Kutzneria chonburiensis: one gene and its partners. The protein of the gene in region 3 interacts with the protein of the main gene of each other region in a pairwise test. Links are inferred from orthologs where the notes say so. Each region holds a gene or a part of one and is shown on either strand. Other genes may lie near its edges.

Evidence for each region.
Region 1: the proteins of M3Q35_RS41235 (region 3) and M3Q35_RS46645 interact in binary tests that used the Escherichia coli proteins (3 or more experiments, as listed by UniProt). The link is inferred for Kutzneria chonburiensis from one-to-one orthologs.
Region 2: the proteins of M3Q35_RS41235 (region 3) and M3Q35_RS40815 interact in binary tests that used the Escherichia coli proteins (3 or more experiments, as listed by UniProt). The link is inferred for Kutzneria chonburiensis from one-to-one orthologs.

What each region holds. Positions count from the first base shown.
Region 1 is NZ_CP097263.1:10,039,736-10,043,680, forward strand. The notes cover bases 1-2,757. They hold M3Q35_RS46645 (hotdog fold thioesterase), read right to left. Parts: upstream 1,730-2,757; coding sequence 1,271-1,729; downstream 1-1,270. Other genes in these bases: M3Q35_RS46635 (ABC transporter ATP-binding protein), read left to right, coding at 1-459; M3Q35_RS46640 (ABC transporter ATP-binding protein), read left to right, coding at 456-1,214; polA (DNA polymerase I), read left to right, coding at 1,775-2,757. In the rest of the region: more of polA, read left to right, coding at 2,758-3,945. UniProt on the Escherichia coli protein: Required for optimal enterobactin synthesis. Acts as a proofreading enzyme that prevents EntB misacylation by hydrolyzing the thioester bound existing between EntB and wrongly charged molecules.
Region 2 is NZ_CP097263.1:8,769,206-8,773,299, forward strand. Bases 1-2,906 are described here. They hold M3Q35_RS40815 ((2,3-dihydroxybenzoyl)adenylate synthase), read right to left. Parts: upstream 2,302-2,906; coding sequence 700-2,301; downstream 1-699. Other genes in these bases: M3Q35_RS40810 (DegT/DnrJ/EryC1/StrS family aminotransferase), read right to left, coding at 1-703; M3Q35_RS40820 (AfsR/SARP family transcriptional regulator), read right to left, coding at 2,324-2,906. Also shown: more of M3Q35_RS40820, read right to left, coding at 2,907-3,244; solA (N-methyl-L-tryptophan oxidase), read right to left, coding at 3,269-4,094. UniProt on the Escherichia coli protein: Involved in the biosynthesis of the siderophore enterobactin (enterochelin), which is a macrocyclic trimeric lactone of N-(2,3-dihydroxybenzoyl)-serine.
Region 3 is NZ_CP097263.1:8,875,834-8,880,931, forward strand. The notes cover bases 1,175-3,894. They hold M3Q35_RS41235 (isochorismatase family protein), read left to right. Parts: upstream 1,175-2,064; coding sequence 2,065-2,724; downstream 2,725-3,894. Other genes in these bases: M3Q35_RS41225 (lipocalin-like domain-containing protein), read left to right, coding at 1,175-1,209; M3Q35_RS41230 (mycothiol-dependent nitroreductase Rv2466c family protein), read left to right, coding at 1,379-1,990; M3Q35_RS41240 (anthranilate synthase family protein), read left to right, coding at 2,746-3,894. In the rest of the region: M3Q35_RS41215 (thioesterase II family protein), read left to right, coding at 1-359; M3Q35_RS41220 (PhzA/PhzB family protein), read left to right, coding at 356-826; more of M3Q35_RS41225, read left to right, coding at 823-1,174; more of M3Q35_RS41240, read left to right, coding at 3,895-4,944; M3Q35_RS41245 (pyridoxal 5'-phosphate synthase), read left to right, coding at 4,941-5,098. UniProt on the Escherichia coli protein: Involved in the biosynthesis of the siderophore enterobactin (enterochelin), which is a macrocyclic trimeric lactone of N-(2,3-dihydroxybenzoyl)-serine.

The DNA of each region.
Region 1 (3,945 bases), 1.2 Mb from region 3 along the record:
GGGCCGGCGTTCCGCCGCGGCGAGGCCGCCGCGCGGGACCGGGCCCGTGAGCTGCTGGCCTTCGTCGGACTGAGCCGGGTCGAGGACGAGCTGTCCCGCAACCTGCCCTACGGCGACCAGCGGCGGCTGGAGATCGCCCGCGCGCTGGCCACCGATCCGGCGGTGCTGCTGCTGGACGAGCCGACCGCCGGCATGAACCCGCAGGAGACCGAGGCGGCCCGCCAGCTGATCTTCCGGATCCGCGACACGGGCGTGTCGGTCGTGGTCATCGAGCACGACACGAAGTTCATCTTCACGTTGTGCGACCGGGTTTCCGTGCTGGTGCAGGGCGAGCTGCTGATCGAGGGCACGCCGGACGAGGTGCGCGGCGACCCCCGCGTCGTCGAGGCGTACCTGGGCAAGCCGCCCGAGGAAGTCGAGGCCGAGCTGCAGGCCGTGCAGGAGGGAGACACGCCGTGAGTGAGTCGACCGCGGCGCCTTCGGCGACCGCCACCACCCACACCCGTCCGCTGCTGGAGGTCCGTGGCCTCTCGGTGGCGTACGGAGCGATCGAGGCCATCCGGGACATCAACTTCTCGGTGCAGGCCGGGCAGATCGTCAGCCTCATCGGTGCCAACGGCGCCGGCAAGACCACCACGCTGCGCACGATTTCCGGGCTGCTGCGGCCCAAGCGCGGCGAGATCACGTTCGAGGGCCGGCCGATCCACACCCAGCCGGCGCACGCCATCCTGGGCATGGGCGTGGCCCACTGCCCGGAGGGACGGCGGCTCTTCCCGCGGATGACCGTGGAGGAGAACCTGCTGCTGGGCGCGTACACCCGGTCCGACGACGGGGTGTCCGAGGACATGGAGCGGGTGTACGAGCTGTTCCCGGTGCTCGGTGAGCGCCGGGGCAACAAGGCCGGCCTGTTCTCCGGCGGCGAGCAGCAGATGCTGGCCATCGGCCGGGCGATGATGTCCCGGCCGCGGCTGCTGATGCTGGACGAGCCGTCGATGGGCCTGTCGCCGATCATGACCCAGCGCATCTTCGACACCATCCGCAACCTGCGCGACCTGGGCACCACGGTGCTGCTGGTCGAGCAGAACGCGCTGGCCGCGCTGGCCCAGTCCGACTACGCCTACGTGGTCGACCTCGGCCACACCACGCTGGAGGGCACCGGCCACGAACTCCTGGCCGACCAGCGAGTCCGCGACGCCTACCTCGGCGAAAGCTGACTTCTCACCCCCGCGAGTCCCGCCCACAGTCACACCGAATGTGTGAAACCGATTCATCAATTCGGTGTGACGCTGGGCGGGACTCGCGGGGGTTTCGCGCCGGTTTTGGCGCGGATGGCGCAGGTGAGGCGGGCGGTGCAGATCCGCTTGCCGGCCTCGTCGGTGATCACGATCTCGAACGAGGACATGGTCTTGCCGACGTGCAGCGGAGTGGCGACGCCGGTGACCAGGCCGGCCACCGCGCCCCGGTGGTGCGTGCACGACAGCTCGACGCCCATGGCGATCAGCCCGTGGTCGGCGGCGTGCATGGCGGCGGCGATGGAACCAAGGGTCTCGGCCAGCACGGCATTGGCGCCGCCGTGCAGCAGCCCGTACGGCTGGCGGTTGCCGGCCACCGGCATGGTGCCGACCAGCCGGTCACGGTCCCATTCGGTGATCTCGATACCCATCTTGGCCGGCAGCTGCTCGGGCAGCGCCGCGAGCTCCTCCGAGCGGGCCCGCGCGGTCTCGGTCACCGCCACCTCCACGTCTTGTCGGACCCTCACCCTAGACTCGGCCCCGTGAACCAGGCCGCAGCCCACACCGACAACCGTCTCCTGCTGCTCGACGGCCACTCGCTGGCCTACCGGGCGTTCTTCGCGCTGCCCGCGGAGAACTTCAAGACGACCACCGGGCAGACCACCAACGCGGTCTACGGCTTCACCTCGATGCTGATCAATCTGCTGCGCGACGAGAAGCCGACGCACCTGGCGGTGGCCTTCGACGTCTCGCGCAAGACCTTCCGCACGGAGCACTACTCCGAGTACAAGGCCAACCGGTCGGCCACCCCGGACGAGTTCCGCGGCCAGGTCAGCCTGGTCCAGGACGTGCTCGGCGCGCTGGGCATCCCGGTGCTGGAGAAGGACAACTTCGAGGCCGACGACATCATCGCCACGCTGACCACGCAGGCCTCGGCCGACGGTTTCGAGGTGCTCATCTGCACCGGCGACCGCGACGCCCTCCAGCTGGTCACCGACAAGGTGACGGTGCTCTACCCGCGCAAGGGCGTCTCCGACCTGACCCGGTTCACGCCCGACGCCGTGCAGGAGAAGTACAACCTGACGCCGCAGCAGTATCCGGACTTCGCGGCGCTGCGCGGCGACCCGTCGGACAACCTGCCCGGCATCCCCGGCGTCGGCGAGAAGACCGCGGCCAAGTGGATCCGCGAGTTCGGCTCGCTCGGCGACCTGGTCGACCGGGTGGACGAGGTCAAGGGCAAGACCGGCGACGCGCTGCGGGCCAACCTGTCCAACGTGTTGCTCAACCGGCAGCTCACCGAGTTGGTCAAGGACGTCGAGATCCCGCTGGCGCCGGCCGACCTGGCGGTGCGGCCGTGGGACCGGGACCGCGTGCACCGGCTGTTCGACGACCTGGAGTTCCGGGTGCTGCGCGACCGGCTGTTCGCCACGTTGAGCAGCGCCGAGCCGGAGGCCGACGAGGGCTTCGAGGTGACCGGCGGCGCGATCCCGTCCGGCGAGCTGGCGGCGTGGCTGGACAAGCACGCCCGCACCGGCGCGCGCGTCGGCCTGGCGTTCAAGGGGACCTGGGGCAGCGGAACCGGCGACATCGAGGGCATCGCGCTGGCCACCGCGGCCGGCGAGGGCGGCTATCTCGACGCCACCGCGCTGACCGAGTCGGACGAGAAAGCCCTCGCGGCCTGGCTGGCCGACGCGAAGGTGGCCAAGGCCGGGCACGACTTCAAGGGCCCCGTGCATGCCCTGCGGGCCCGCGGCTGGGACCCGAAGGGCTGGACCAGCGACACTGCCCTGGCGGCGTACCTGGTGCGGCCGGGGCAGCGCTCGTTCGAGCTGGACGACCTCGTGCTGCGCTACCTCAAGCGTGAGCTGCGGGCCGAGGAAGGCATCGACGACGGGCAGCTGTCGCTGCTGGCCGACGAGTCCGCCGACCTGGAGGCCGCGGCCAGGACGCAGATCGTCAAGGCGAAGGCCGTGGCCGAGCTGGCCGACGCGCTGGACACCGCGCTGGAGTCGATCGGCAGCCGACGGCTGCTGGACGAGCTGGAGCTGCCGCTGCTGGGCGTGCTCGGGGAGCTCGAGCAGGCCGGCATCTGCGTCGACGTCGAGCACCTCACCGAGCTGGAGGCGCACTTCGCCGGCCGGGTGAAGCAGGCCGCGCAGGACGCGTACTCGGTGATCGGCAAGGAGATCAACCTCGGCTCGCCCAAGCAGTTGCAGGTCGTGCTGTTCGAGGACCTCAACATGCCGAAGACCAAGCGCACCAAGACCGGTTACACCACCGACGCCGAGGCGTTGCAGACGCTGTACGAGACCACCGAGCACCCGTTCCTGGCCCACCTGCTGGAGCACCGGGACGCGTCCCGGCTCAAGACCACTGTGGACGGTCTGCTCAAGTCGGTGGCCGACGACGGCCGCATCCACACCACGTTCAACCAGATGATCGCGGCCACCGGGCGGCTGTCCTCGACCGACCCCAACCTCCAGAACATCCCGGTGCGCACCGAGGAGGGCCGCCGGATCCGGCAGTCGTTCGTGGTCGGCTCGGGCTACGCCGAGCTGATGACCGCCGACTACAGCCAGATCGAGATGCGGATCATGGCGACCCTGTCCAAGGACGAGGGCTTGATCGAGGCCTTCAACACCGGCGAGGACCTGCACACCTACGTGGCCGCGCAGGCCTTCTCGCTGCCGATCGAGGAGGTCACCGGCGAGCT
Region 2 (4,094 bases), 110 kb from region 3 along the record:
TCCACGGCAGCAGGAACGGCTCACCATCATTCGCCTGAGACACGAAGATGCCGTCGACCTCGTTCGACCGACGGCGCTCCACCCGCTCCGCCCAGTCATCCCGGTTGAACGTCAGCATCCCACCTTCGCCCAGCGTGGTGATGTTCTTGGTGGAGTGAAAGCTGAAGCACCCGATGTCAGCCAGATTCCCCGGCCGCCGCCCCAGGTACTCCGACCCCAACGCGTGCGCACAGTCCTCGATGACGATGATCCCGTGCTTCCGCGCGATCGCCATGATCTCGTCCATCTGCGCCGGGTAGCCGGCGTAGTGGACGAGCAGGATCGCCTTGGTCCGCTCAGTGATCAGGGTCCGCAGCACAACGGGATCCATGTTGAGCGACAACGGATCCACATCGCAGAACCGGACCTGGACATCGTGGTCGAGCAGCGGCTGCAACGTGGCCTGGAAGGTCTGCGGGGTGGCGATCACCTCATCACCCGGAGCCAGGTCCAGCAGTTGGATGGCCAGCTCCAGGGCCACCGTGCCACTGGTCACCGACATCGCGTGCTTCGCACCGACATGCTCCGCGAACCGCCGCTCGAACCGGTCCCGCCACTCCCCGGCCGACAGCGTGCCAGCCTCCGACACCAGCCGTGCCACGGCGGCAACATCACTGTCGTCGACCAGGCTTCCCCTACGCGCGAACGGAACCGCGAAACTCATGACGCACCTGCCATCCGGGCCGCCAACGTCTTCTTGTCCACCTTGCCCAACCCGGTGAGCGGGAACTTCTCCACCACCACAACCCGGTCCGGCAGCTTGTAGTCCGCCAGTCCCCGCTCCCGCAGCAACTTCCTCAGCTGCGGCAGCTTCGGCGCCACCCCTTCCGCGATGATCACCGCGCACGTCTTCTCGCCGAGCACCAGGTCCGGCACCGGCACCACCGCCGCCTGCACCACGTTCGGATGCGCCGTGATGTGCCCTTCGATCTCCGTCGCCGAGATCTTGTCCCCGCCTCGGTTGATCACGTCCTTGACGCGACCTTCCACCACCAGCTTCCCACTCGCGGTGATCCGAACCAGATCACCGCTGCGATAGAAACCGTCGGCAGTGAACGCCTTCGCGTTGTGCTCCGGCGCGTTGTAGTACCCCCGCAAGGTATAAGGTCCCCGCGTCAGCAGCTCACCGGCCTCGCCCTCAGCCACCGGGTTCCCGGCCTCGTCAACCACCAGGATCTCATCCGCCGGCGAAACAGCCGTCCCCTGCGTCGACACGATCGTCTCGTTGTCGTCGTCGTAGCGGGTGAAGCACAGCAGCCCCTCGGCCATCCCGAACACCTGCTGCAGCCGGCAGTCGAACGTCGGCTCGATCCGCTCCGCGACAAGGCGATGCAGCTTCGCACTCCCGATCTGGATCACCTCGAGGCTGGACAGATCGCGCTCGTTCCACTCCGTCGCCTCAAGCCACATGTGCGCGATCGTCGGCACGATCGACGTGATCGTGACGCCTTCCTCCTCGATCAGCCGGAAGCACTCCACCGGATTCGGTGTCCGAGCCATCACGGCCGTCCCGCCGACCCCGAGAATGCCGATCACCCCCGGGCAGCCCCACGGGAAGTTGAACTCGATCGGCAGCACCGTCAGGTACACGCTGTCCGGTCCGAGCTCGCAGATGTCCGCGGTGATGCGGGTCATGTACTCGTAGTCCACGTGCGTGCGGGGAATCAGCTTCGGCAGCGCCGTCGTCCCGCCGGACAGCAGGAAAAAGGCGACGTCATGGGCATCGGGCTCCGCCAGCTCAACCGGCTCAGCCTCGATCTCGGCCAACCCGAGGAACCCGTCACCCTCCCCGGCAACGAAAACGTGCTTCAGAGCCGGAATCTCCTCCACTACCTGCCGGGCCAGTCCGCGGTAGTCGAAGTCCAGGTGCTCGTCCGGCACCACATACCCGATCGCCCCCGACAGCTCACACAGGTGCCGGATCTCCAACGACCGGAACGCCGGCAGCGCAAAAACCGGCAGCGCCCCCAGCCGGAACATCGCGAAGCACAGCGCCACGAACTCCGCCGAGTTCGGCAGCTGCACCACGATCCGGTCCCGCGACCGAATCCCCTGCGCATGCAGCCCAGCCGCCAGCCGATCCGCCCAGGCATCCAACTCCGCGTACGTGAAACGACGATCGCCGTCCACGAGCGCGGTGCGGTCGGCGTGGGCAGCAGCCCACTGCCGCAGCAGGCGGCCCAGCGGCTCGCCCCGCCAGTAGCCGGCCTCGGTGTACCGGTCCGCCACCTCCGGCGGATAGGGCACGCATCCGTCGAGCATGGAATGTCCTTTCCTACAGTGTCTACAGGCCCGCGACCGCGGCCGTGCCGGCGACCATGCGCATCAGCTGCTCCTGCCTGCGCGCCAATGTGTTCATCCGCCGTTGCAGGTGCGCCAGCTCCTGGTTGAGGTCCCCGATGCTGGTGATCGACAATCCGTCCACATCAGACTCTTCCGACGCGGGCAGCAGCAACGACGGCGAGTGCGCAAGAATCGCCTGCATCCGCCCCCGTAGCGCCGGCCCCGGCTCAACCCCCAGCTCCCGCAACAGCTTTCGCCGCGCCCGGTCATACACGCCGATGGCTTCAGACTGCCGGTGACACCGGTACAACGCCACCATCAGCTGGTCGTAGAACCGCTCCCGCAACGGATGCGCCGCGATGGTCTCCTCGATCTCGCCGACCACCTCACGGTGCCGCCCGATCCGCAACGACGCGTCATACAGCGATTCCAACGTCGCCAGCCGATTCTCGGTCAGCAGCTCAGCCTCGGTAGCCAGGATCTCCCCGGTCGTGTTCCCGTCGAACGCCGGGCCCCGCCACAGATCCAACGCCGCACGCAGCAACTCGATCGCCCGCTCCGGCCGATCAGCCAGCACCTCACGCGCCTGCGCCGACAGCCGATTGAACTCATCCACGTCCGTCTGCCCGGGCTCCAGATCCAGGCTATAGCCCGAGGACTGGGTCACGATCTGGTCCGGGCTCCCGCCCGCCACCGACAGCAGCTTCCGCAGCCGCGCGACATGCGCCTGTAGCGCGTTGACCGCGTTGGCCGGCGGCCGTTCCCCCCACAGCTCTTCGGTCAGCCGGTGCAGGGAGATCGTCTGGCCCTGCCGGACCACCAGTGTGGCCAGCAGGGCGCGTCGCTTAGCCCCGGTCAGGTCGATCCGCCGGCCGTTGACCTCGTCGAAGATGTCGACCGGTCCCAGCAAACGCAGTCGCACGGCTTGCCCCTCCACCCCGTGGTACTACAGGAACCTGTTGGGATCGGTGAATCCCAGCGGGCTGCCGGTCGGCCGCCCGAGCGTGATGTCGGCGAGCGCCTCGCCGATGCCGGTCGCGTGTTTGAAGCCGTGTCCGGCGCAGCCCGCCCCGACCACCAGCGCGCGGCTGCCGCGCGGCCGGCCCAGCAGGAACTGCCGGTCCGGCGTCTTGGTGATCATGCACGTGGTCACGGCCGACGGGAGTGCTCCCAGGCCTGGCACGGCCGTCGCCAGCAGGCCGGTCAGCGTGTGCCAGTCCGCCGGCGTCACACCGCGATCCGTAGTGTCCGGGTCGATCGGCTTGAAGTTGCCGCCGCCGTCTTCCAGTCCCAGCTTGACATCCGGGCCGTCCTGGAAACCGTGGCCCCAGATTGCCTTGCCGTGCCCCAGTTCTCGGATGAACGAAGGGAAGTTCTTCAGCGCGAACGGTTCCACGTCACCAGTCGGCCGGAACCACGTCGTCGGCATGCGCACCGGCTCCAGCGGCAGCTCCGGCAGCAGCTTGGCCACCCACGGCCCAGCGGTCACCACCACCTGCTCCACCCGGAAATCCCGGGTAGGCGTACGAACCACGGCCCCGTCATCCAGCACATCGATCTCGGTGACCCGCGTGTTCTCATACACCACAGCACCGGCAGTCCGCGCAGTCGCCACAGCAGCACGAATCGCCGCCTCCGGCCGAATCAACCCACCGGTCGGCTCCCACACGCCAACATGATCGGCCGGAAGCCCTTGGTGCGCCGGGAACCTCGCTCCCAACTGATCCGCCGACAGCTCCTCGACCGGAATACCGTGAACCCGCGCCGCCGCC
Region 3 (5,098 bases):
TCGTGCACACGTTGCCGGACAACGAGTTTCAGGCCGAGACCGAACGCCGCTGGGGCGCGTTGCCGGATCGCGTACGGGACGACCCGAAGCTGTTGGCGTTGGCGCTCAACACCTTCCGTAGCGACGTCGAGATCTTCGAGACTTACGAACCGGTCTTGTCCGAACCGCTCGACGTGCCGATCACCGCGCTTGTCGGCGATGAGGAACGCGACGAGCTGCGGATCGACCTGTGGGCCAACCACACCACCGGCCCGTTCGCGCTGCATTCGTTCCCCGGCGGGCACTTCTACCTCCGCGCACAGCGGGATCCGTTGCTGCGCGTCCTGTCAACCCGAGAAGTCGTGAGGACGGCATCATGACGACCTTTGCCACCGACGTCGAGCTGCGCGCGCACAACCGCGCCATCGTCGAGGACTACGTCAGCCGGGTCGGCGAGGGCCGGCTCACCCGGTACCAGCTGTTCACCGAGGACGGTGAGGGCGGGCTGTGGACCACCGACACCGGGCAGCCCATCGCCTCCCGTGGCCATGACCAGCTCAAGAAGCACGGCGCGTGGTCGCTGGAGGTGTTCCCCGACTGGCGTTGGTACAACGTGGAGATCTTCGAGACGCAGGACCCCAACCGGTTCTGGGTGGAGTGCGACGGCGAGGGCCAGATCCTGTTCCCCGGCTACCCGCCGGGCGTCTACCGCAACCACTTCATCCACTCGTTCACCTTCGAGAACGGGAAGATCAAGCAGGAGCGGGAGTTCATGAACCCGTTCGAGCAGCTGCGGGCGCTGTCCATTCCGGTGCCGGAGATCCGCCGCGAGGGCATCCCCGCATGACGGCCGAATTGGTCGGCGTCTGGCGGCTCCGGTCGTTTCACGACCTCGACGAGCATGGCGGGCGCTTGGAAGGCCCGCTCGGCGAGGACCCCGACGGCCTGCTGTTCTACACCGAGGACGGGCATGTGTCCGTCACCATGGCCCGTACCGACGGCGGTCAGGGGGAGGGGCCCGACTACCTCAGCTACGCCGGCACGTGGCGGCGTGACGGGAACCGGGTCTTCCACCACATCGGCTTCGCGCCCAACCCGGACTGGGTCGGCAGCGAGCAGGTCCGTGAGCTGGCGCTGGACGGCGATCAGCTGACTTTGACCGGCGCTGGCCTGCGTACCCCACACCCCAGGGTTTTGGTGTGGCAGCGAACCCCCGCGAGTCCCGCTTAGCGTCACACCGAACTGTATGAAACGGATTCGTGCTTTCGGTGTGACTGTGGGCGGGACTCGCGGGGGCGAGGTGGTGCTGCCTGGCGTGTCGCATTGCACTGTGACCCCGTGTGGACGTCGCAGCCGGCATTGCCTACGGTTCGGAAAGCAGCCTGAACAGGGGAGAACAATGTCCGAGACCAAGCCGCGGGTCGACTTCTACTTCGATCCCGCCTGCCCGTTCGCGTGGATCACGTCCCGCTGGATCCTGGAGGTCGAGCAGCACCGCGACATCGACCTGAACTTCCGGGTGATGAGCCTCTCGGTGCTCAACGAGCACCGCGAGATCGAGCCGTGGTACCGCGAGTTCTGCGACCGCGCGTGGGGCCCGGTCCGGGTCTGCATCGCGGCGGCCCAGGCGCACGGCGACGACGTGCTGCGCGACCTGTACACGGCGCTGGGCACGCGGATCCACAACGGCGGCAACAAGGATTACGACGCGGTGATCGCCGAGGCGCTGGCCGAGGTGGGCCTGCCGGCCGAGCTGGCCGCCGCCGCGCACAGCACCGACTACGACGAGGAGCTGCGCAAGAGCCACCACCGCGGCATGGACCCGGTCGGCGACGAGGTGGGCACGCCGACGATCCACATCGACGAGGTGGCCTACTTCGGCCCGGTGCTGGCCTCGATCCCGCGCGGCGAGCGGGCGGCCGAGCTGTTCGACGCGGCTCGGGTGCTCGCCGGCTTCCCGCACTTCTTCGAGCTCAAGCGCAGCCGCAACGCGGATCTCGACTTCAGCTGAGCCATCCCTTCAAACGGCCGTTCCCGCAAGGGGGCGGCCGTTTTTCATTGCCCGGAAACAGGGAGGAACGACCGATGCCCGGTCTGCCGACGATCGAGCCCTACCCGATGCCGAACGAGCGCGAGTGGCCGGCCAACATCGCCGGCTGGACGGTCGACCCCGACCGTGCCGTGCTGCTCATCCACGACATGCAGCGTTACTTCCTACGACCTTTCGCGCCGGGCACCTCGCCACGCGAGCCGCTGGTGGCCAACACCGTTGCGCTGCGTGAACTCTGTCGTGCACGAGGCGTGCCGGTGGCGTACACCGCGCAGCCCGGCTCCATGACGCCGGAGCAGCGCGGCCTGCTCAAGGACTTCTGGGGCCCGGGCATGAAGGTCGACCCGGACAACCGGGCGGTGATCGACGAGCTGACACCGTCCGAAGAGGACTGGTTGCTGACCAAGTGGCGCTACAGCGCCTTCCACCGGTCCGACCTGCTGGAGCGGATGAGGGCGCGCGGTCGTGACCAGCTCATCGTGTCCGGTGTGTACGCCAACATCGGCGTGCTGACCACCGCGGTGACGGCGTTCTCGCACGACATCGAGACGTTCTTCGTCGCCGACGCGGTGGCCGACTTCACCGCCGCCGACCACCGGCAGGCTCTCGCCTACGCGGCCCGCACCTGCGCCGTGGTCACCGGCACGGCCCAGGTGCTCGACCAACTGGCCGCGCGGTCGCTGGCCACCGCGTGACCTCATCAGAAGGGACAGACCATGGGCACTGACCTGCTTGAGCTGATCCTCGGCGGGCAGCCGCCGGCGTTCGCCCTGCTGCACCGGCCCGAGCGCACCGGTGCCGACGGCATCGACGTGCTGGTCGGCGAAGTGTCCGAAGTGGACACGCTGGCGGAGATCCCGCTGCGGGACATGGACGGGCACGACGTGCTGGCGATCATGCCGTACCGGCAGATCCGGGAGCGCGGCTATGCCAGCCCCGACGACGGCAGCCCACTGCTGGCGCTGACCGTGACCGGGCAGGAGGTCCGCTCCGTCGCGGAAGTGGCCAGAAGGCTGCCGGACGTGCCGATCACCATGTCCGGCGGGCGCTTCGACGTGGACGACGAGGCGTACGCCGACATCGTGCGGCGGGTGATCGGCGAGGAGATCGGCAACGGCGAAGGCGCGAACTTCGTCATCAAGCGGTCCTTCGTCGCCGACATCACCGACTACACGCCGCGTGCCGCGCTGACCCTGTTCAACCGGTTGCTGCACCAGGAGAACGGCGCCTACTGGACGTTCATCGTGCACACCGGCGAGCGCACGTTCGTCGGCGCCACCCCGGAACGGCACATCAGCGTGCACGACGGCACCGCGGTGATGAACCCGATCAGCGGCACCTACCGCTATCCGCGCACCGGCCCGGTGTTGCCCGAGGTGCTGGATTTCCTGGCCGATCCCAAGGAGACCGACGAGCTCTACATGGTGCTCGACGAGGAACTCAAGATGATGGCCAAGGTGTGCCCGACCGGCGGCACGGTCGTCGGCCCGTACCTGCGCGAGATGGCCCAGCTGGCGCACACCGAGTACTTCATCGAGGGGCGGACCACGTTGGACCCGCGCGACATCCTGCGCGAGACCATGTTCGCCCCCACGGTCACCGGGAGCCCGCTGGAAAGCGCTTGCCGGGTGATCGAGCGCTTCGAGCCCCAGGGGCGCGGCTACTACAGCGGAGTCATCGCGCTGATCGGCCGTGACGGCAACGGGCAGCGGTCGCTGGACTCGTCGATTCTCATTCGTACGGCCGACATCTCCGCCGCCGGCCGGCTCCAGATCGGTGTCGGAGCGACGCTGGTCCGGCACTCCCATCCGGAGAGCGAGGTCGCCGAGACCACGGCCAAGGTCTCCGGCTTGCTGGCCGCGCTCGGTGCGCGCCACCGGCAGAGCTTCGCCACGCACCCCGAGGTGCAGGCGGCGTTGGCCCAGCGCAATGCCGACATCGCCGGCTACTGGTTCGCGCAGCAGGAGTCCCGCGACGAGCCCGATCGCTCGCTGGCCGGCCGCGAGGTGTTGATCGTCGAGGCGGAGGACACGTTCACCGCCATGATCGAGCTCCAGCTGAAGTCCATGGGGCTCAACGTGACCGTGCGGCGGTATGACGAGCCGTACACGTTCGACGGCTACGACTTCGTGGTGATGGGCCCCGGCCCTGGTGATCCCGGCGACCTCCAGCACCCCAAGATCGCCCATCTGCACCGGGCCATCGACACGCTGCTGACCGAGCGGCGGCCGTTCCTCGCGGTGTGCCTGAGCCACCAGGTGCTGTCCAGCCGGCTGGGCTTCCGGCTGGCCCGGCGGCCGACGCCGAACCAGGGCGTGCAGCTGGAGATCGACCTGTTCGGCCGGCGCGAGCGGGTCGGCTTCTACAACGCCTTCGCCGCGGTCAGCCCGGCCGACACCGTCGAATGCGGGCCGGCCGGGCTGGTCCAGGTCTGCCGCGACGGCGTCACCGGCGAGGTGCATGCCCTGCGCGGCACGCACTTCGCGTCCATGCAGTTCCACGCCGAGTCCGTGCTCACGCGCGACGGCGTCCGCATCATCGGCACGCTACTGAAGGGGTTTTGGCTCATGCGCGTCATGATCGCATGGTGGGATCTCACTGAGTCGGGGCAGACCATCGAGTCGATGCGCGAGTACCTCCGCACCGAGGGCGCGCCGCCGTGGAACGGAATTCCCGGCCTGTACGAGAAGTTCTGGGTCTCCGACCCGGCGACCAACCGCTGGGGCGCGGTGATGATCTGGGAGCACGGCCCCGAGCCGGACCAGCCGCTGCCGCCGCACAAGGCGGCCGTGCTGATCGGCTATCCGCCGGTGCAGCGTAGCTGGTTCGACGTGGAGGCCACCGCGGAAGGCGGCCACTCACTGTCCACTTTGGCCGGTATCGGACTGGCCCTCGGCGTTGGGAGCCCGGCATGACGGCCATCGATCCCGGTATCTCGATCAGCGAGTTCGACTTCCCGCCCGAGGACCCGGAAACCGTGCTCCAGGCGTGGTTGCGGCAGGCCCCGGAGGCCGGCGTGAAGGTGCCGACGATCGTCGCGCTGGCCACCGCTGACGAGAAGGGCCGCAG